DNA from 3 places in the Polaromonas sp. JS666 genome. Region 2 is predicted to be linked to each of the others. Evidence: predicted binding sites of a transcription regulator. Region 2 holds the regulator's gene; each other region holds the start of a gene.
What was found. Region 2 encodes sigma-54, which starts transcription at its own class of promoters, with help from an activator protein. Its sites were predicted from a motif close to TGGCANGNAANCTGCTTT; they were not measured.
Positions count from the first base shown of each region.

Region 1: the regulator sigma-54 is predicted to act here: its motif matches at 2,863-2,880, upstream of BPRO_RS23375 (pilin).
Region 3: the regulator sigma-54 is predicted to act here: its motif matches at 3,939-3,956, upstream of BPRO_RS15775 (circularly permuted type 2 ATP-grasp protein).

Region 1 covers NC_007948.1:4,960,616-4,968,119, forward strand. The annotation lists gene BPRO_RS23365 (PglL family O-oligosaccharyltransferase) at 1-453, opposite strand, end outside; gene BPRO_RS23370 (PglL family O-oligosaccharyltransferase) at 598-2,280, opposite strand; gene BPRO_RS23375 (pilin) at 2,321-2,830, opposite strand; gene BPRO_RS23380 (MBL fold metallo-hydrolase) at 3,314-4,105, opposite strand; gene BPRO_RS23390 (FHA domain-containing protein) at 4,699-5,376, opposite strand; gene BPRO_RS23395 (Stp1/IreP family PP2C-type Ser/Thr phosphatase) at 5,410-6,195, opposite strand; gene BPRO_RS23400 (TerC family protein) at 6,851-7,504, opposite strand, start outside.
Region 2 covers NC_007948.1:4,737,793-4,745,296, forward strand. The annotation lists gene BPRO_RS22430 (THUMP domain-containing class I SAM-dependent RNA methyltransferase) at 1-1,390, opposite strand, end outside; gene BPRO_RS22435 (RNA polymerase factor sigma-54) at 1,529-3,076, opposite strand; gene lptB (LPS export ABC transporter ATP-binding protein) at 3,219-4,016, opposite strand; gene lptA (lipopolysaccharide transport periplasmic protein LptA) at 4,039-4,656, opposite strand; gene BPRO_RS22450 (thiol:disulfide interchange protein DsbA/DsbL) at 4,819-5,481, opposite strand; gene BPRO_RS22455 (SPOR domain-containing protein) at 5,601-6,221, opposite strand; gene argS (arginine--tRNA ligase) at 6,291-7,504, opposite strand, start outside.
Region 3 covers NC_007948.1:3,331,339-3,338,842, reverse strand. The annotation lists gene BPRO_RS15785 (DUF2126 domain-containing protein) at 1-1,039, opposite strand, end outside; gene BPRO_RS15780 (DNA internalization-related competence protein ComEC/Rec2) at 1,322-3,865, shown strand; gene BPRO_RS15775 (circularly permuted type 2 ATP-grasp protein) at 4,004-5,500, shown strand; gene BPRO_RS15770 (alpha-E domain-containing protein) at 5,503-6,465, shown strand; gene BPRO_RS15760 (transglutaminase family protein) at 6,827-7,504, shown strand, end outside.

The sequences.
Region 1 (7,504 bases), 220 kb from region 2:
TGACGAGGAAGCAGCATTACCCGCCGCGAGGAGGCCCGCCGCGGCCAACGCCAGCCACTGGCCGCGCCCGATGAAGCGGCCAGTCGCCCCGAGCCAAAGCAGGGCCGCCAGGGACGTATTGATCAAGGTCGCGAACTGATTGCGCTGACGCAGATTGGCAAACGCCTCTCCCATTTCAGTCTGGTTCATCCAGGGAGAAAAGTTGCCGGCCGCACCAAAGTACTGGCACAAGCCAATCACGCTGCTGAGCAGTCCGGCACTCAGCCAGGCCCACGCGATGGCAGGCATCAAGCGCCCAACCCACAACCGGCCGGGCACACGAGCGCATACGCCAAGCAAAGCTGCAGCGCAAGCCCACGAGAACAGCAGCGGCACGACGGCAGGCGTTGGCCCCGGGGCGAATGGATTGAGCCAAGGCAGTGCTATGAGCAAAAAAACAGCAATGAAGTGCACAAGTAAGAAGAGTGAGCGAACGACGCGCTACGGTTAAGGGTTACGGACCAAGCCCCTTATAGCCATTTGGGTCTGTTCATTGTGGTGTAAGCCACACTGAGCGAACGAAAATTTGAGTCGGACTCCAATTACCGGGATGCACGCTCAGGGTGTCACTACCTTGGAAAGTTCCGGATATTTTTCTTGCTGTACCGCTCGCAATACGCTCACTGCGGCCTGGTAATAATATTCACCGTACATGCCACGAACAACCGCCATCTGGCGAGTCGCACCCGCCGGATCCCCGTTGAGCCCTAATGCCAGGGCATAACGCAAGCCAAGGCTACCATAGGGAAAGCGCAACGATGCCTTGCGAAGATTCTCCAGATCGTCCGGTTTCATGCCGGGCAGCGCCTGCTGGCGTCCCGCCTTTAGCATGGACGCCATATGCGAAAAAACCCAGACATCTGGCACCTTGTATTCCGCCGGAGTCTGACCTATGCGCAAATTTTCGAAACGGACTACGCGAAAGTCTTCCTCGATTAATAGGTATTCATAAACCATGTAACTGCCAAGCACAAACCAGACAGCCAATGCACAACCAACCCAACGCAGGTTGAGCCTGATGGTATGAATCCCGCGATGGGATGCCTCGACTATGCCCACCATCAGCCCCGCGGTGAGCAGAAAGTAAGAATAGGCAAACGGATATTCCACCATGCTGTGTACAGCAATAGGCAACAAGCAAGCCATTGCGTAAATCGCACTGGACCGCATTGCACCGTGCATGCGCGACACAAACCAGTAGGCGCATGCCGCAGTCAACACCAAGCCCAGCGGCACCCCATTCCATGCCAGAATATCCAGCACGATGTTGTGTGCATTGGTATATGTCATGGAACCGGGTACCGCCAAACTGCCAGCTGCGTGGGCGGTGGGAGTCTGGTTCCATCCATAGCCCAGCCATGGAGACTGGCCTATGCCGCTAAGCATCTGCTTCCAAATAGTGACACGCGCGCTATCAACCCCCAGATTCATACTGCGACCGCCTCCCATCAGCAGAAAATCCTGGAAATATGGAAGCATTTGCACCGCAGCGCCATACGCCAGCAGCCAGGCAAACACATACCTTGGCGCTATCCGTTCTGGCGCTGCGTTGTTCTTCCAGATCAGAAAAATTGCCCCCACAAGCGCGCTCAACATTCCCGCGCGCGACTGGGCAAGGACCAGAGCCACCGACATAAAAGCGATGCCAACGATCAGCCCCAAACGCCCGATGCGCTTGCGCTCAAAAGTCCATGCCAAGGCAGCCATGCCCATCAGCAGCAAAGTCGCCAATTGATTAGGCTGGCCCAAGTTGCCCATGGCACGGTCACCGGCGTCGGTTTGCACCACGTACATGGCCAGAGGACCCTGCAAATTCAGCCACTGCAGCAAGCCTATTGCCGCCGATACCAGGGCGGCAAACCAGAGCATATAAAACACTGAGGTTAATGCTGCATCCTTTTCAGGCGGAGCCACTACATAGCTGTAACCGAGCCAAATAGCTGCGCCGAGACCGCTGAGGTACAGCGATGCGAGAAGCGCATCCCCTGCAAACAAGCTGATGCCCATTGCATATTGAAGCCATGGCAGGAGCCCTGCGGCCATTACCCACCAAACTATGCGAGGCGCTGCTTCGGCGTCCAGGCAACTGCGAACCAGGCAGCGGCTGGCCACCAGCAAGCCTATGCCTAGCAGCGCCAGCGCCTCTGAATGAAAGTTCACCCAGGGACGGTAATGGTCATACGCCAGCCAGGCCCACGCAAGACAAAGAACCCCGAAGGCATGGAAACGTGAAGCTGTCATAAAAAAAAGCGGCCGGAGCCGCTTTTTGAATCATCCGAGCTTATTGGCCGGTGCGGCAAGAACCAGGCAAGAACTTGGGATTAACACCACCAGACGCTGCAGGACCGCAAACCCAGCTATTAACCGTCGAAGCCAACGCAGGTTGCAAGCAGGTTCCAAAAGTTGTAGCAGCCGTGCTGCAAGGCGCCAAAGACACCCCGCCATTTGCATCGGAAGCAATGTTTTGGGCAGTCACGGTAATCATCGCGCCGCCGGCAGCACCAGGATTATTAGCCGTGGTTTCCATAGAGGCGACATACTTGGTACCCGAACCTGTAGACACCTCGCAACCCCAGCCATTCGCAGCGATGGTACTGCCAGAGGCCGCAGACTGGATGGTTTCAGTAATACTGGTACGGCAGGAAGAAGCCGCCAAAATCACTTCAGACATCTTGGCGCGCTTCGTGTAATCCTGGTAAGCAGGCAAAGCCACGGCAGCCAGAATACCGATAATCGCCACAACGATCATCAACTCGATCAGGGTGAAACCCTTTTGCATGGAACGCTTCATTGAAAACTCCTTGGTTGAAAAAGCAATGAAATAGAGCAGGTTTCGGGCCAGCTCGCCAAAGCCTCCAATTCGAGAACTTTTTCCTGCTTTTTAACCAGTCCCCGTCAGCACGACCGCTCTTTTTTGGCACGAAGCGCCCTCTCTCGCGACATTTTTGTCACTTGATGCAGACGGATCGCACCCGCTTGAGGACCGTCACGCCCATCAGGACTTCTCCATGCCGTCCATTTTCAGGGTGCGCATGCTGCTGCTGACAGCGCAAGAGAATCGCATTCCTTCGACCACCCGGCCGTCGTATCTGGTCGCCCTAAGGGCTCGTTCGGGAATAGGTTGTGCATTTGGCCGTCGGATTCGGGATGCGCTGCCAGGCGCGGGGAGCGCCGTGTGGCCAGGCCACACAAGCGAGTCGCAACAACGCAGCGCGCCCGAAGCTGGCGAGTCAAATGTGCAAGTTATTCCCGAACGAGCCCTAAACAAGGACTTTCACAGTTCAAACTCCTGACCCGCCCGCAGCCACCGGATGTCATGCGAAATGTGGCGCGCCAGGGTGCGCGTCTGGTCGAAGCGCTGGATCTCGGCCATGATGAGCTCTGTCTCGGCGGGCTTGGTGTGGGTGATGTAGATGGGATAGCTCTTGCCGCTTGCAATGCAGTCAAGTTCGCTGGCAAGCGCATGGGGCGCCAGATGCAGGCTGCGTTTGGCCAGGTCACGCTCGCGGTTGCTGAAGGCGGTCTCGATGACCAGCATCGCGACGTCCAGCTGGTTAATGCGGGCCCACAGCGCAGGATTGCGCTCGGTGTCGCCGGTAAACACCCAGCAGCCCTTGCCGGCGCTCACCGCATATCCGACGGCTGGCACCGTGTGCACGGCGGGAAGCACTTCAATATGCTTGCCGGCCAACTCCAGGGTTTGACCCAGCTCCAGCGGATGAAAACTGATGAAAGGTGTTGCCGGATCTGGAATTCTTGAGAAATCGGGCCAGATCGTGTTGTTGAAAATGTGGGCCTTCAGCGCGTCGATCGTGCCTTGCAGGGCATGGATCTGTATCGGCCTGGTTTTCTGACCGGCGATCGCGTCCACCATCAGCGGCAGCGCGGCCACGTGATCCAGATGGGAATGTGTCAGCAGGACGTGGTCAATGCCACGCATTTCATCGAGGGTGAGATCCCCGACACCCGTACCCGCGTCGACCAGCAAATCATGGTCCAGCAAAAAAGACGTGGTGCGGCAGTCCCTGGCAATGGCTCCCGAACAGCCCAATACACGTACTTTCATGAGGTTTCCACCCTGGCTTGAGGTTACATGGTTTCGAAACTGGTTGCGCCATCCCGCTTGGGGTCAAAAAACAGCCAGCTCGTGGAGACTACACGCTTCACACAGGCGCGGTAAAGGAACTTTTTGGCGTTTATCCCCGGCAAATTGAGCAACTGAGCAATTGAGCGTCGCGTGGATACCGGGTGGCGCACGTCCAGCCCCCCCCGGAGGACGCGTCGGATGCGGTCATCCGAAGACGCACCACGTCGATGTCATCACGGCTTTGCCATCGCACATGAAGGCAGCGTATGCCGCAGTCATCCATCAACGCAGACACCCGCGGGATCAACACGCCACGGATGAGGCCCCTGTCCGGGCAAGCGCTTCACCGGAGCTTTGTGATGAAGAAGCCCATCATCTGGTCTCCCGCTGGCGGCGGGCAAGAACATGGCTCAGAGGCTGAGAGTTTTTTGGTCGTGCCCGAGTAGCGCGTCAAAACGTGCCCAATCGAGGCGCAAAGCACAGCCATAGCTCGGGCTATGGCGCGCATTTGCAACAACGAGTGGGTGCGTTTTGGCGTGATAAGCGGGTATGAACAAAAGACTCTCAGCCTCTCAGTGCTGCACGAACTGCATCTGCGTGCCGGCCAGTTCAAGCATGTCGCCATTTTTCAGACTGACAGGTTCGGCGCCAATGGGAACGCCATTGAGCGTGGGCTTGCCGGCGCCCTCCACATGGGCCACCACAAAACCCTGAGGCCTTTTGGTAATGGCCGCTACGGCCACGCCGGGCTTGCCGATGGTGGTCACGACTTTGACCAGGGCCACTTCCCGGCCGGCGGCCGCGCCGGACATGACCTTGATCGCCCCTTGCAGACCCACGCTGGCCGCATCTGCCGTCGCGGGGGCCGCCGCAGGAGCACCGGCGGCACCAGCGGCAGCCAGTGCCGCGAGCGCTGCGGATGCCGGCTTGATGATCATTGTTTTCTCGTAATCAGGCGCCGCCGCTTCGTTCACATACTTGATTTTGTACTTGCCGATTTCGACCAGATCACTGTTTTGCAGCAGCCGCTTCTTGACAGCCTTGCCGTTGACATAGGTGCCGTTGGTGCTGTTGAGGTCTTCGAGGTACACCTCGTTGCCGGACATTTGCAAAACCGCGTGCTCACCGCTGACAGCCAGGTTGTCAATGACGATATCGTTGTAGGGCCTGCGACCCAAAGATGTCCGGTCTTTCGTCAACTGGACTTCCTTGATCACGACGCCATCGATAGAGACGATCATTTTCGGCATGGCCGACTCCTGTGTAGTATTTCAGTCACCGTTTCATTTTCCCAGTATTCTGGACAGAAGACCGCGCTTGGCCGAGTCTTCTTTCGCGTGCGCCAGCACGACTGAAATATTATCGCGCCCGCCACCTTCATTGGCCGCGACCACCAGTTGCCTGGCCTTGTGCTCCAGCGTTCCGGCGCCGAGCAGGATGGCAGCGATGGCTTCATCAGCCACCATGTCCGACAGGCCATCCGAGCACATCAGGTAAGTGTCGTCGGCCTCCACGCGGAACTCGTTGACATCAACCAAAACCGTGTCTTCAACGCCAAGGGCGCGTGTGACCAGGTTCTTGTTCAACGAAGTAAGGGCCTGCTCCGGGGTGATCAGGCCGGCGTCAAGCTGCTCCTGCAGCAGGGAGTGATCCTTGGTGAGTTGCCGGAGCTCCCGGCCACGCAAGCGATAGCAGCGCGAATCGCCAATATGTCCCAGCATCAGGCGGCTGTCCTGAAAAACACCCACCACCAGCGTCGTGCCCATGCCGGTGTATTGCGGGTTGGAGTTGGCGGCATTAAAAATCGAGTGGTTCGCATTCTCCACGCAAATCTCCATGGCCCGGCGTACTTCCTTGGCATTGGCGTAACGGCCGGCCTGGGACAGCCAGCGCCCCATCTCGGACTTGATGAAGGCTGCAGCCATGCCGCTGGCAATTTCACCGGCGTTATAGCCACCCATCCCGTCGGCCAGGATACAAAGCCCCGTCAGGGCATCCACGGCCACGGCATCTTCATTGTTGTCCCGCGTCAAACCTGGGTCTGTTTGAGTACAAATCTCGTAAATCATCTTTTTCGTGTTATCGCTTGGAATTTCAGTCGTCAGCGCAAGCCGGGGTAGCGGATATTTTCAGATCCCTGCACGGGCGTGGACCGTCATAACCTGGACTTGCATCATAGGCCCTTGACCCCCAGACCACGGTCGCAACCAGCAAAGAGCGGATGACGGAGTATGAAATTGGGTCACGGTCACCCCTTGTCAGGCCAGCCATTGGCCCGGTAGCGGCGGGCACCGGCCAACCAGGCACGCAAGAAAGGCAGCAGACACCCGGCCCGAGCCCACCCATCCGGCAATGCCAATGATGGCATCCCTTGCCGGAGGATTGGGCCGCCTCCCATTGCTTGCCCTGATTTGCCGTTGATAGACATAGCCCGCTTTTATCGCTTGTTCTTTGCGCGCCTGCAGATTCCCACCAACCAACTGTATCAGCCAGCTTACAAGTCGCCCTGAAGCTGACATTAACAGACGGGGTGCGGCCGGACAAGGCACTTTTACACGCCAGCGGCACTTACTGTTGCAAATTGGTGTTTTTTGGCAAGGCGCGACAGCGCGGCCATTCGCGGCGCAAGTGGCGGGAGATCCGCCACGCCGGCTATTTGAGGGCCGATTGACAAGCCCCCGACCCGTCAGCTGAACAGCGAACGGGCCAGGTCATCCCCTGAACTCAGGTGGCAGAGTGCTTGCTTTGCTGGCGCTTGGTCAGGTAAGTCCCCAGCGCCACGACCAGGATAGCCCCGAGGATGCCGCCAAACGTCACCATTTGCTCGCCGACGGCGCCAAATTGGGCCGTGACAGCCGGATCGGTCAGCAGCATCTCACCTGCCAGGAATCCCAGCAGTGCCGCACCAATGGTGATGATGATCGGAAAGCGCTCCATGACCTTGGTCAGCAGCGTCGCGCCGAAAATAATCAGCGGAATGCTCACCAGCAGGCCCAGTACCAGCAACGGCAGGTTGCCCTTGGCGGCTGCGGCCACGGCCAGCACGTTGTCCAGGCTCATCACCAGGTCGGCAATCAGGATGGTACGGATGGCGGCCATCATGCCGTTGATTTCATGGCCCGCACCGTCTTCGTCTTCCTCGCCCTTGAGCAGGTCCACGCCAATGTAGACCAGCAGGACGGCGCCAATCATCTTCAGGTAGGGCAGGGTCAGCAACTGGATGGCAACAATCGTCAGGACGATACGCATCACGATGGCTGCGGCACTGCCCCAGAAAATGGCTTTGCTGCGCTGATGCGGCTCCAGCGTCCTGGCTGCCATGGCGATCACCACAGCGTTGTCGCCCGACAGGACAATGTTGGCAATCATGATGGAGCC
Region 2 (7,504 bases):
CGGCGGGAGAGGGAGTAGAACCGGACGCGGGCTTGCCGCGTGCCGAGCCGGCCACCATGTCAAAGCGGAACAGCCGGCATTCGATCGGGCCGTTCCACATCGGCACGCGGCGCGATTCCTTCAGGCGCATCTTGCCGGGCAATTTCAGGTCGGGCGTGAGCACATGGGCCGTCCAGCCGGCGTAGTTCTTCTTCCAGTGCGCGGCCAGCCGGGGAAAGAAGTCGGAGGCTTCTTCGCCGGTTTCTGTCTGTGCCTGCTCGCGCCCCGGGTTGGCCGAGCGGTCGCGCGAACTGCCAGCCGGGCCGGCTTCGGATGCATCACGCGGCAGCGGCTGGCCAAACTCGTCGATGGCCTGGGTGCCGTCCCAGGCGCCGCTGATGCCAGTGTTCTGCTGGCGCCGCTGGTCGCGCCCCTGCACGCCGGTGATGCCTGCGACGCCGGCCACGTCAATGCGCTCGCCATACGGTGGGTTCACCAGCATCACACCCGATGGCGCAGGCGGCATGCGCTGCAGCGCATCGCCGCCGCGCAGTTGCACGGCGTTGGCCACGCCCGCGCGCTCGGCATTGCGCTCGGCAAAATCCACCATACGGAACGACACATCGCTGCCAAACACCGGTGCCGTCGGCTCCGTGATGGCGGCCTCGGCCTGGTCGAGCAGCCCCTCCCACACGTGGGCCTGGAAGGGCAAATACTTCTGGAAGGCGAAGCGGCGGTTGATGCCGGGCGCGATGTTGCAGGCAATCTGCGCCGCCTCGATCACGATGGTGCCGGAGCCGCAGCACGGGTCGTACAGCGGCACGCCCTCCTTGCACTGCTGGTCCCAGCCACTGGCGGCAATCATGGCGGCGGCCAGTGTTTCCTTCAGGGGCGCATCGCCCTTGTCTTCGCGCCAGCCGCGCTTGAAGAGCGGCTCGCCCGAGGTGTCGATATAGATGGTCACCGTGTCCGTCGTCAGGTGCGCATACACGCGCACGTCGGGCCAGCGCGTGTCCACATCGGGCCGCACATCAAACTTGGCACGGAAGCGGTCGGCAATGGCGTCCTTGATCTTGAGCGCCGCAAAGTTCAGGCTGGTCAGTGGGCTGTGCTGCGCGGTGATCTCGACCTTGAAGGTCTGCTTGGGCGTGAACCAGATTTCCCAGGCGACGCTGGCTGCCGCGTTGTAGAGGTCCTGCTCGCTGCGGTACTGGTTGTGCTGCAGCTCGATCAGCACGCGCTGGGCCAGGCGGCTGTGCAGGTTGAGCTGCAGGGCATCGCGCCACGAGCCCTGCAGCTGCACGCCGGCGCGCCAGGCCTTGCCGTCGATGCCGGTGATGCGTTTGACCTCGCTGGCCAGCAGGGCCTCGACGCCGGCGGCACAAGGTAAAAAGAGTTGAAGTTGGTTCATGAATGAAGACTCACGGCTGGCTGGGTGACGGTTCTTTTTCAAGCAGGGGCCGCGGAACCGGCTTTGCCGGGCCGCAGGCGCAGCGGCCCCCTCGGGGGGCAGGGAGCCACACGCAGTGGGCGACCGTGGGGGCTACTTTCAAAGCGATTTGCGCAGGTTGGCAGGCGCGATGCGCAAAGCTTCGCGGTACTTGGCCACGGTGCGGCGCGCGCATTCAATGCCCTGCTCCTTGAGCATTTCGGAAATCTGGTTGTCGCTGAGCGGTTTTTTCAGGCTCTCGGACGAGACAAACTGCTTGATCAGTGCGCGCACCGCGGTGCTGGATGCGTTACCACCAGTCTCGGTGCCCAGCGCGGAGCCGAAAAAGTACTTGAGCTCGAAGGTGCCGAACGGCGTGCTCATGTACTTGGCCGTGGTGACGCGCGAGATGGTGGACTCGTGCAGGCCCAGTTCGTCGGCAATTTCGCGCAGCACCAGCGGACGCATGGCCAGCTCGCCGTGGGTGAAGAAATTCTTTTGCCGCTCCACAATCGCGCTGCTCACGCGCAGGATGGTGTCAAAGCGCTGCTGGATGTTCTTGATGAACCAGCGCGCTTCCTGCAAGCGCTGCTGCAAGGCCTGCCCGTTCTGGCCCTTGTGCTGCTTCAGCGCATTGGCATAGATGTCGTGCACGCGCAGGCGGGGCATGACCTCGCTGTTGAGGGAGACCTTGAAGCCGCGGCCCGACTTGACGACGATCACGTCGGGCACGATGAGGTTGCGCTCGACGTTGACAAACCGCCGCCCGGGCTTGGGATCCAGCCGGCCGATCACGGCGATGGCGCCCCTGATCACGCTGTCCGGAAACCCGCACAGGTAGGACAGGCGCTTGACGTCCCGCTTGGCCAGCAGCTCCATGGGCTGCTTGCACATGGCGATCGCTGCGCGGGTCTCGTCGCAGTCCTTGCAGTCGAGCAGTTGCAGGCCGAGGCACTCGGCCAGGTTGCGGGCGCCGACACCGGCCGGCTCCATGTGCTGCAGCAGCTTCAGGGCCATGGCAAAGTGCTGTTCCAGCTCTTCGGCCTGCTCAAGGTCGTCGCCCGCCAGGCCAGCGGCCAGTGACGCGAGACTGTCTTCAAGGTAGCCGTCGTCATTGAGCGACTCGATCAGGAAATGCAGTGCCGCCTGGTCTTCCTCCGACAGGCGCAGGCCGAGCGACTGGCGATGCAAATGGTCCTGCAGCGACTCATGGCTGCGGGCCAGGTCGGAAGCCTCGGCCTCGCTGTCGTCCGCATTGCTCTTGCGGGCCGGCGCGTCGCCGCCCCATTCGCTGTCGTCAGGCGAGGACTCCACCGAGCCGTCGCCCTCCCAGCTTTCCTCCAGCTTGGCCTCGGAACTGACCTCGGGGCCAATGTCGGCATCATTTTGGCCTGCAGCCCTCGATTCATCGCCATTGACAGCTACTGAATCTGCAGCAAATTCGAACTCCCGGCTGTCCTGGCTGACCGGCGTGTCGGTCTGTTCCAGGCCAAATTCCTCGCGCGGGGCGGCTTCTTCAGACACCTCCAGAAACGGATTTTCATCGAGCATCTGCTCGACTTCCTGGCTCAGCTCAAGCGTGGACAGCTGCAGCAGGCGAATCGACTGCTGCAGCTGCGGCGTGAGCGCGAGATGCTGCGAGACGCGGAGAGAAAGCCCTTGCTTCACAACCCCTCCAGGTATCCACAAAAGCTGGGCGGGGTGGATTTTTCAAGCATGGGCCGCGGAACCGGCTCTGCCGGGCCGCAGGCGCAGCCCCCTTGAGGGGGGAGGGTGCTACACGAAGTGAGCAAACAACGGGGGGGAGCCATTACATCCTGAAATGTTCACCGAGATAAACGCGGCGCACATCGGCGTTGTTCACAATCTCGGAGGGGGCGCCGGCAGCCAGCACATGGCCGTCACTGATGATGTAGGCATGGTCGCAAATGCCCAGCGTTTCGCGCACATTGTGGTCGGTGATCAGCACGCCAATGCCGCGCGACTTCAGGAAACCGATGATGCGCTGGATTTCGATCACGGCGATCGGGTCGATGCCGGCAAAGGGCTCGTCGAGCAGGATGAAGCGCGGCTGGGTCGCCAGGGCTCGCGCGATCTCGACGCGGCGGCGCTCGCCCCCTGACAGCGCCGGCGCCGGCGAGTCGCGCAAATGATCGACCCGCAGGTCCTGCAGCAGCGCATCGAGACGCGCTTCAAGGTCTGCGCGGCGCAGCGGCTTGCCGGTGGCGTCCCGCTGCAGTTCCAGCACGGCGCGCACATTTTCTTCCACGGTGAGCTTGCGGAAAATCGATGCTTCCTGCGGCAGGTAGCTCAGGCCGAGGCGGGCGCGCAGGTGGATCGGCATGTGCTCCACCGACTGGCCGTCGATGGAGATTTCGCCCGCATCGGCACGCACCAGGCCCACGATCATGTAGAACGACGTGGTTTTGCCCGCGCCGTTGGGGCCCAGCAGGCCCACCACCTCGCCTTTTTGCACGGACAGCGAGACGTCCTGGACCACCTTGCGGCTGCCATAGGATTTCTGCAGCCCCTGGGCCACCAGACGGCTGGGCGGCTGGGTGTGGGTTGCCGGCGCGTCAGTCACCACATTCGCGGTTGGATTGTCCATTCTGTCCATGTTGGGAGTTTCGTCATTGCCCCAGCGTGGTGCTGGGACGCAGACTGGGCGCGGGCGCGGGCGCGGCGGCCGGCTGCGGTGCCGAGGCGGCACCGCGCGGCGACAGCATGGCGCGAATCCGCCCGGTGGGGTTGACGGCGGTGCGGTTTTGTGCGCCTCCGTCGACCGTGAACACATCGGTGTTGTTGTCGTAAACAATCAGGGAGCCGGTCGTTTCGTCGACCAGGGTCGCGCCGTTGTAGCGGCGCACCACGGCCTGCTTGATGAATTTGACGGTATCGGCACGGCTGTCGTATTCGATCCGCTCGCCCTCGCCTTCGATGTACTCGTCCACCCCGTCGCGCTTTTTCCGGTAAAAGGCCAGCTTGCCCGGTGCCGCCACGGCCAGGGCCTGCTGGTAGCCCTGGGGATCCTGGCTGACATCCACCCGCTCGCCCCGGACAATGGTGGTGCCCTTGGTGATCACCACATTGCCGGTGAACACGCTGGTCTGTTTCAGGTCGTCATAACGCAGGGCATCGGCCTCCGCGTTCATCGGCTTGTCGCGGTCAGCCCGCTCGGCAGCGACGGGAAACACGGCCCCGACCGCCAGTGCGGCCAGCACGATCAAGGAAAAAAAGGGGTGTTTCATAAAGGCACGAATCTTGCTGCTAAGGGTTTGGAGTGATTGTAGCCATGCCAGCCCCGGGATTGCCGGCGCCGGCAAATGGGCCCATAAAAAAACCCGCCACGGCTGGGCGGGTTTTTCGGCTGGTGGCGGGCGCCGGCGCCTGGCCTCACCCTTGCCGGGGGGTCACTTGGCCTTGCGCGATTGTCCGATCAGGTAGTCGGTGACCTGGAGCGCGCGGTCCATGTTCTGGGCCAGCTGGCCAGACGTGTAGAAACGCCCGCCGATGCCCAGGGCCGGCACGCCGTCCACCGCATAGGTATCCTGCAACTGGGTGGCCTTGCGGGCCTTGGTACTGACGGAAAACGAGTTGTACATCTCGACAAACCTGGCCTTGTTCAGGCCCTGCTTTTCCGCCCAGGCCGCGACCTGATCCCCGGTGTTCAGCGCCTGACGCTCCACATGGATTGCGTTGAACACCTTTTTGTGCAGGTCATTGAGCTTGCCCATGCCTTCGAGCACATAAAAAAGACGCTGCTGCGGCTCGAAGTCGGGACGGAAAGCCACCGGCACGCGCCGCACGGTCACGTCTTTGGGGGCTTTCTGGATCCAGGCCTCCAGCGCTGGCTCGAACGCATTGCAATGCGGGCAGCTGTACCAGAAGAATTCCACCACTTCGACCTGGCCGGCAGGCACGTCGGTGGGGGCGGGCTTGCCCAGCGTCAAATAATCCGATCCCTCCTTGAAGGCGCGGGCCTGGGCCTGCGCCGCCGTGGGCAGCGCAACGCCCCCCCAGGTGGCGGCGGCTGCCACGGTAGCGGCTGAAAGCGAAAACTCACGTCGTTGCATCAATTTTTCTCCTGATATGTCTGGGGGTTGCAAGGCAGCCGGTCTTTCCATGCGATGGCCACCGGCCGGCGATGTCGTGCAGGGGTTGGTACACCGCCGCCCGTAAAAGTTCACCCGGGCTAGCGCTGCACCCTGACGAGGGCTGTTTCTATCGAATTGCTGTCCAGCCGCTCCTTGACCTTGTCGGCGTCGTCCTTTTTGTCAAACGGGCCGACGCGCACGCGGTACACCGTGCGGCCCGACTGCTCGCGCTCACTTACCTTGGCCTGCACGCCCAGCAGCATGAGCTTGGCGCGCTGCTGCTCGGCGTCTTCCGGCGTGCGGAAGGCGCCAGCCTGGACAAAGTAACTGAAGGGATCCACCCCCGAAACGGCGGGCGCGGCATCCGCCCGGGCCTTGGCCAGATCGCCCAGGGGATCCGCCGACACAGCGGGCCTGGCGGGGGCCGACGGACCCGCCCTGGGCGCGGTCGCAGTGGCCGGGGCGGGCATATTGCCCACGTCGCCGGACGCGGCAGGGAGCGGCTTCACGGGCGTTTTCCCGGCCAGCGGGGCATTCGGATTCCAGTCCCGGTTCTTTTTGGCTTCCGCGGCGTCGCTGTCGGGATTGCGCGACTGGCTCTTGTTCATGAAAGGCACCGGCACCTTGGTGATATAGACCGCCACGGCCAGCGCGGCGCCCAATCCGATCAGCGCGCCAATAACCAAACCCAGCAGGGTTCCGCCTCGTTGTTTTCTCATGCCTTGCCCAATTTTCTTGCCTGTCTCTGAATCCAGCTCTGAATCCCGCTGCGTGTGCTTCATGGTTGCCTACATTTTGTGGGGCGCACTGACGCCCAGCACCTTGAGGCCATTGTGCAACACCTGCGCCGTCGCGGCGACCAGCGCCAGGCGCGCCAGCTTGATGGCTTCGTCGTCCACCAGAATCCGTTCGGCGTCGTAATAGCTGTGGTAGCAGGCGGCCAGCTCGCGCAGGTAAAAGGCCACGTCGTGCGGCGCCAGCCCGGCGGCGGCATTGCTGAGCATGTCGGGGTACTTGGCCAGCAGCAGCATGAGTGCCTGGGCCTGCGGGCCGTCCAGCGCTGACAGATCCACGCTTTTCAGCTGGCTCGCATCACCGCCCTGGGCAGCCCAGGTGCCGAGAATCGAGCAGATGCGGGCATGGGCGTATTGCACGTAGTACACCGGGTTTTCATTGTTTTTGGCCAGTGCCAGGTCAATGTCAAACACGTACTCGGTGTCGGGCTTGCGGCTGAGCAGGAAGAAGCGCACGGCATCCGCGCTGGTCCACTCGATCAGGTCGCGCAGCGTGACGTAGCTGCCGGCGCGCTTGGAGATCTTGACCTCTTCGCCATGGCGCACGACGCGCACCATGGTGTGCAGCACGTAGTCGGGGTAGCCCTGCGGAATGCCGGCGCTGGCGGCCTGCAGCCCGGCGCGCACGCGGGCAATCGTGCCGTGGTGGTCCATGCCCTGGATGTTGATGGCCTTGCTGAAACCGCGCTCCCATTTGGCCAGGTGGTAGGCCACGTCAGGCACAAAATAGGTGTAGCTGCCGTCGCCCTTTTTCATCACGCGGTCTTTGTCGTCGCCGTAATCGGTCGACTTGAGCCACAGCGCGCCGTCCTGCTCGTAGGTTTTGCCGGCGTCCTTGAGTTTTTGCACCGCGCTGTCGACCCGGCCCGAGCTGTACAGGCTGGACTCGAGGTAGTAGTTGTCAAACCGGACCGAGAAGGCCCGCAGGTCCAGGTCCTGCTCATGGCGCAAATAGGCCACGGCAAACTGGCGGATGGCATCGATGTCTTCGACGTCACCGCTGGCGGTGAACTCCCGGTCGTCGGATTTGACGGTCTTTTTGGCCAGAAAATCATTGGCAATGTCGGCAATGTAGTCACCGTTGTAGGCAGGCTCGGGCCAGCCGGCATCGCCCGGTTTGAGGCCTTTGGCGCGCGCCTGCGTGCTGGTGGCCAGGGTCTGGATCTGCACGCCGGCGTCGTTGTAATAAAACTCGCGCCACACATCCC
Region 3 (7,504 bases), 1.4 Mb from region 2:
TCCACTCCGCGGCGTCGCGGTCGGTGGTGGCCACAAAGGTGGGCTCGCCGCCCATCGTGAGCCGCACGTCGCCGGCCACCAGGTCCTTGTCCACCGCCTCGCCCAGCGCCAGCACCTCGGCCCATTGCGCTTCGGTGTAGGGCTGGGTGACGCGCGGTGATTCGTAAATGCGCTGCACCGCCATGTGGTGCTCGAACGTCACCTCGCATTCGTCCACGCCGCCCTCCACAGGGGCCGCGCTGGACGGTTCGGGCGTGCAGGCCAGCGGGATGTGGCCTTCGCCCGCCATCAGGCCCGACGTTGGGTCCAGCCCCACCCAGCCGGCACCGGGCAGGAATACCTCGCACCAGGCATGCAGATCGGTAAAGTCGGTCTCCGTGCCGCTGGGGCCGTCGATCGACTTGACGTCGGCCTTGAGCTGGATCAGGTAGCCCGACACAAAGCGCGCGGCCAGGCCCATGTGCCGCAGCAGCTGCACCAGCAGCCAGCCGGTGTCGCGGCAGGAGCCGCAGGCCAGCTGCAGGGTTTCTTCAGGCGTTTGCACGCCGGGTTCCATGCGGATGGAGTACTGGATGTCGGACTGCAGGCGCTGGTTGAGACCGACCAGGAAGTCGATGGTCCGCTTGGGACTCAGGTCGGTTTGCTCAAGATAGCGCTTGAACAGCGGTGTGGCGGTCTGGGTCGCCAGGTAGGGCGCCAGTTCCTGCTTCTGGCTGGCGCTGTAGTTAAAAGGAAATTCCTCGGCGCTGGGCTCCAGAAAGAAATCAAAGGGGTTGAACACCGCCATCTCGACGACCAGGTCCACCGTGACCTTGAATTCACGGGTGGGATCCGGAAACACCAGCCGGGCCTGGTAATTGGCAAACGGGTCCTGTTGCCAGTTGATGAAATGCTTGACCGGCTCGATGTTGAGGGAGTAGGACAGCACCCGGGTCCGGCTGTGCGGCGCAGGCCGCAGGCGCACGACCTGGGGGCCCAGTTTCACCGGGCGGTCGTATTTGTAGTGGGTGATGTGGCTCAGTGCAACGTGGATCGACAAGGCAGCCTCGCTTTTTCAAATAGGGCATCGGTGCGCAACAGCGCAAATCAAAACACAAAAAGAGCGGATCGCCCCATCGGGCAACCCCCGAAGCAGCTTACTCTGCTTCGGCTACATTTCTGCAAGCAAGAGCTGCGCCAAACAGGCTTTGTCGGCTTTTTGCGTCGTCCGGCCGTTGAACACGCAGCCATTGCATCAAACAACATTGAACAAAGCAATCAATAACAAGTGGGGGAGGAGGCTGTGGGCGACCGTGTATCAGCCAGACCATGGGCGGCCTCCATGGGGCCTGGCCTTGTCTTTGGCGGCTTCATCACCGGGGTAGCCTTGCAGCTGCAGCAGCCCGGTTTGTGGCCGGGCAGCCTGTATCCCGCATTGGCGGTGCTCGCGGCACTGGCGGGGGTGGTAATGGGCGCTTGGTGGCTCATGGCTGGCCGCAGCTCGCCTCTGACCCTGAACGTCAGGGGTTTTCGCGGTGTGGGTGTGGTGGCCCTGGCGCTCGCGGCCCTGCTGGGCTTTGGCCTGACGGGGTGGCGGGCCACGGTCTTTCAGTCGGCGGCACTCGACCCCGCGCTGGAGGGTCGCGATATTGCCGTGACGGGTGTGGTGCTGGCCATGCCGCAACCCGCCGAAGACGGCCTGCGCTTTCGCCTGGGTATTGAATCGGCCCGCCTGAATGGGCAAACAGTCACCTTGCCGCGGCATATCCTGCTTGGCTGGTACAGCGGCTTCGGCATGCGGGACGGCAGGGCATCGCCGGCCGAAAGCGCCGATCCGTCTGACCTTGCGCTGGAGCTGCAGCGCCAGCCGCAGGACTTGCGCGCGGGCGAGCGCTGGCAGATGACGGTGCGGCTGAAGGTCCCGCACGGCAACAGCAACCCGCACGGATTCGACTACGAACTCTGGCTGTGGGAGCAGGGCATTCAGGCCACCGGCTATGTGCGCGCCGGGCTGAACGATGCGCCGCCCCGACGGCTGTCCGGCGGCTGGGATCATCCGGTAGAGAGCGCCCGGCAGTCGGTGCGTGAAGCGATTTTCCAGCGCGTTGGCAACCGCCAGCTGGCCGGTGTAGTGGCCGCCCTGGTGGTGGGCGACCAGAACGCCATTGATCGCGCTGACTGGGATGTCTTTCGCGCCACCGGTGTCGCTCACCTGATGAGTATTTCGGGCCTGCACATCACCATGTTCGCCTGGCTCGCCTCCCTGCTGTTGAGCGGCCTGTGGCGGCGCTCTGCCGGGTTGACGCCCCGGCTTTGCCTGGCGCTGCCGGCCGTCAGCGCCGGAGCCTGGGGCGGCCTGTTGCTCGCGGTCCTGTACGCGCTGTTTTCAGGCTGGGGCGTGCCGGCGCAGAGAACCATCTGGATGCTGGCGACGGTGGTGTTGCTGCGGCACAGCGGCAAGCAGTGGCCCTGGCTGCAAACCTGGCTGCTGGCCATGGCGGTGGTGGTCACGCTGGACCCCTGGGCGCTGATGCAGGCGGGTTTCTGGCTGTCGTTTGTTGCGGTGGGCGTGCTGTTTGCTGCAAATCCAGGAGCGTCTGGTGCCCGTGATTCGGCGGGTGATGGCCCGCTTCTCTCAGGAAGTCCGGTGAAGCAAGGGTGGGTGCCGCGGCTGTTGGCAAAACCGGCTGCTGCCTTGCTGCGCGCCGCCCGGGAGCAATGGGTGGTCACGCTGGCGCTCACGCCCCTGTCGCTGCTGCTGTTCAACCAGGTGTCGCTGGTCGGCCTGCTGGCCAACGCGGTGGCCATTCCCTGGGTGACGCTGGTTGTGACGCCGCTGGCCATGCTGGGCGTGCTGTGGGCGCCGGTGTGGGACGCGGCGGCGTGGGCCGTGGGCCTGCTGGCGGTCTTTTTGCAGTGGCTGGCCGCCTGGCCGCTGGCCTCTGTCAGCGTGGCCGCGGCGCCGCCGTGGTGCGCTGCCTTTGGTGTGCTGGGGGGTGTTTTGCTGGCGCTGCGCCTGCCCTGGCACTGGCGCGCTCTGGGCGTGCCGCTACTGCTCCCCGTACTGCTGTGGCAACCGGTGCGGGTCGCGCCGGGGCAGTTTGAGTTGCTGGCAGCGGACATCGGGCAGGGCAATGCCGTACTGGTGCGCACGGCCACCCATTCGCTGCTGTATGACACCGGCCCGCGCTTTTCGCGCGAGAGCGATGCCGGGCACCGCGTGCTGGTGCCGCTGCTGCGCGCCCTTGGTGAGCGACTGGACATGCTGATGCTGAGCCACCGGGATATCGACCATATTGGCGGCGCGCGGGCCGTGCTGGCCATGCAGCCGCAAGCCAGCCTGCTCAGCTCGATTGAGGACAGCCACGAGTTGCAGGCTGTGCGCAAATCGGCCCGCTGCACGGCGGGCCTGCGCTGGGTCTGGGATGCGGTGACTTTTGAAGTGCTGCACCCGGTGGCCGCCGACTACGAGGCGGCGAACAAATCCAATGCCATGAGCTGCGTGCTGCGTATCTCCAACGGCGCGCAGACCGCCTTGCTGGCGGGCGACATCGAGTCCGCCCAGGAGCTCCGGCTGGCCACCAGCGGTGACCCGCCTGGCCTGAAGGCCGACTTTTTGCTGGTGCCGCACCACGGCAGCAAGACCTCGTCGAGTGCTGTGTTCCTCGATGCCGTCCAGCCCCGGCTGGCGCTGGTGCAGGCAGGCTACCGCAACCGGTTTGGCCATCCGGTGGACTTGGTGGTGGCGCGCTACAACGAACGCGGCATCAGGCTGCTCAGGTCGCCGCAGTGTGGGGCAGCCGTCTGGCAGAGCCTGAAACCGGCGGACATCACGTGCCAGCGGCAGGCAGGCCAGCACTACTGGCATCATGTGCCTGAGCCATAAGGAAAAGGAGAAAAAAAAGGATTCCACCGGAAGTGAAAAAGAAAACCGCGACGTGATACCCGATTCGCCAATCTGGCGCATAACTTGCTAAGCTAGTCATCACTACGCCATGCGCAAACCTTGCTGGAGACCAAGCCAATGAGCCGACCCATGTTTGACGAGATGAATGCAACGGAGTCCAGCATTCGTGACCATTACCAGGGCTATCAGCGCTGGCTGGCCAAACAGCCTCCCGAAGTGATGGAGGCGCGCCGCGCCGAAGCCGAGATGATTTTTCGCCGCGTCGGCATCACCTTCGCCGTGTATGGCGCCAAGGACGAGGACGGCGCAGGTACCGAGCGGCTGATTCCATTCGACCTGATCCCCCGGATCATTCCGGCCCAGGAATGGGCCAGCATGGAAAAGGGGCTGGTGCAGCGCGTCACGGCGCTGAACCGCTTCATCCACGACGTCTACCACGGCCAGGAGATCATCAAGGCCGGCGTGATCCCGTCCGAGCAGATTTTCCAGAATTCCCAGTTTCGCCCGGAAATGATGGGCGTGGACGTGCCCGGCAACATCTATTCGCACATCAGCGGCATCGACATCGTGCGCGCGCCCAATGCACAGGGCGAGGGCGAGTACTACGTGCTCGAGGACAACCTGCGGGTCCCTAGCGGCGTGAGCTACATGCTGGAAGACCGCAAGATGATGATGCGGCTTTTCCCCGAACTCTTCAGCGAGAACCGCGTGGCGCCCGTGGCCCACTACCCCGATCTGTTGCTGGAAACACTGCGGGCCATGGCTCCGCCCGCCACGGCCGAGCCGACTGTCGTGGTGCTCACGCCCGGCATGTACAACTCGGCCTACTTTGAACACGCCTTCCTGGCGCAGCAAATGGGCGTGGAACTGGTCGAAGGTCAGGATCTCTTTGTCAGGGACAACTTTGTCTATATGCGCACCACGCGCGGGCCGCGTCGGGTGGACGTGATCTACCGCCGCGTCGATGACGATTTCCTGGACCCGCTGGCTTTCCGTCCCAACTCCACGCTGGGCTGCGCGGGGCTGCTCAATGTCTACCGCAGCGGCAATGTGTCGCTGTGCAACGCCATCGGCACCGGCGTGGCAGACGACAAGTCGATCTATCCGTACGTGCCGAAAATGATCGAGTTCTACTTGGGCGAAAAACCCATCCTCAAGAACGTGCCAACCTACATGTGCCGCAACGCTGAAGACCTGCAGTACACCCTGGCCAATCTCAAGGATCTGGTCGTCAAGGAGGTTCATGGCGCGGGGGGCTACGGCATGCTGGTGGGGCCGGCCGCCACTCAGGCCGAAATCGAGGACTTCCGCCAGGCGCTGCTGGCCAACCCCTCGGGCTATATTGCCCAGCCCACACTGAGCCTGTCGACCTGCCCCACCTATGTCGAAAGCGGCGTGGCGCCGCGACACATCGACCTGCGGCCCTTTGTGCTGAGCGGCAAGGACGTGCAGATGGTGCCGGGCGGCCTCACCCGCGTGGCGCTGAAAGACGGCTCGCTGGTGGTGAACTCTTCACAGGGCGGCGGCACGAAGGACACCTGGATATTGCAGGAAGGCCATGGCATGCCCATGCAGACGCAATCACAGTCACAGTCAACGGTTGGAGGTGTTTGATCATGCTATCAAGAACTGCTGATCACCTTTTCTGGATGTCGCGCTACACCGAGCGCGCCGAGAATACCGCGCGCATGCTTGACGTGAACTACCAGACCTCGCTGTTGCCCCAGTCCGCGGCGGTGGCGCAAGGCGGCTGGCAGAGCCTGCTGAGCATCAGCGAACTCAAGCCGGCCTATGCGGCCAGGTACGGCGACAGCATCAATCCGCGTGAAGTGATGGACTTCATGGTGCGCGACGAGAAAAATTCGTCAAGCATCATCTCGTGCCTGAAAAACGCCCGCGAAAACGCCCGCGCCGTGCGGGGCACTCTGACCACCGAAGTGTGGGAGACGCAAAACCAGACTTACCTGGAAATCATCCGCATGCTGCGGAGCAGTGACTTCGAGCGCGACCCGGGCCAGTTTTTTGAATGGGTCAAGTTCCGTTCGCATCTCTCGCGCGGCGTGACGGCGGGCACCATGCTGCAGGATGAGGCTTTTCATTTTCTGCGCCTGGGGACCTTCCTGGAGCGGGCCGACAACACCGCCCGGCTGGTGGATGTTAAGTTCCATGCGGTGGAGAATGATTTTCTGGGCGCAACCGGTGAGAAAGACCAAGAGTACGACTTCTACCACTGGAGCGCGATTTTGCGCAGCGTGTCCGGCTTTGAGGTGTACCGCAAGGTGTACCGCGACGTCATCAAGCCCGAGCGCGTGGCCGAGCTGCTGATCCTGCGGGCCGACATGCCGCGCTCCCTGCTGGCCTGCCTGAACGAGGTCATGAGCAATCTCGCCATGGTGACCAGCGACGCGTCCAGCGAAACGCAGCGCCGCGCCGGAAAATTGCGCGCCGATTTGCAATATGCCCGCATCGACGAAATCCTCGCGACCGGCCTGCATGCCTTCCTGACCCAGTTCCTGGACCGGGTCAACGAAATCGGCGCGCACATCAGCCGCGAATTTCTCGTTCCGGCGACCAATTGAAACAGCATGAGGTCACGGCGGCCGCAGCGCCGGGCCGCCCCAAGCAAGGCCAGCCCCCTCGGGGCTGGAGCCTGCGGCTCCAAACCTGCTTGAGCAGGTTTGGACAGGCGACAGAGGCGCAGCGTCTCGCCAGCCGCGGCCTGCAAGGCCTCGAGAGTTACGCGAAGCGAACGAACGTGGGGGCGATGGCCGCAGTGCCGGGCCGCCCCAAGCAAGGCCGGCCCCCTCGGGGGGCAGAGAGTTACGCGAAGCGAACGAACGTGGGGGCGATGGCCGCAGCGTCGGGCCGCCCCAAGCAAGGCCAGCCCCCTCGGGGGGCAGAGAGTTACGCGAAGCGAACGAACGTGGGGGCTCTTATTCCATGAAACTGCACGTGAGGCATACGACCGACTACCGCTACACCGAACCCCTGCGCTACGCGTTGCAGACGCTTTGGCTGACCCCGCAGTCCGGCCCGGCGCAAACGGTGTATTTCTGGAGCCTGGGTGCGCCCGAAAAGCTTTTTTCCCAGCTCGACGCCTTTGGCAATCCCATCCATTCCTACACCTTCGTCGGCCAGGAGGCTGACAACGTGCGCTGGAGCCTGGTCAATGCGGCCGGTGACGTTGAAACCCTGGGGGTGGCCGAGTTCACCGATGCGGCGAACCTGCCGCATCCGGACTTCTTCTTGCGGGCCACGCATCTGGCCCAGCCAGACCCGGTGCTGGCTGAGTTCGGCCGCCGTTTTGTCACGACTTCCGCCATCCGGGGCCAGGCCGATTTGGGCATGCTGTTGGCCCTGAGCCAGGGTGTGGCAGGGGCGGTAAGCTATCAAAAAAATAGCACCAGCGTGACGACCACGGCGCTCGAGGCGTTCAAGGCCGGTGCAGGCGTGTGCCAGGATCAGGCGCACGTGATGGTGGCGATCTGCCGCGGCCTGGGCATTCCTGCGCGTTATGTGAGCGGTTATTTTTACGCGGCCAACGAGCCTGACCTGGCCAGCCATGCGTGGGTGGATGTGTGCCTGGACGTCGCCAGCCGGCGCTGGGTCAGCATCGAT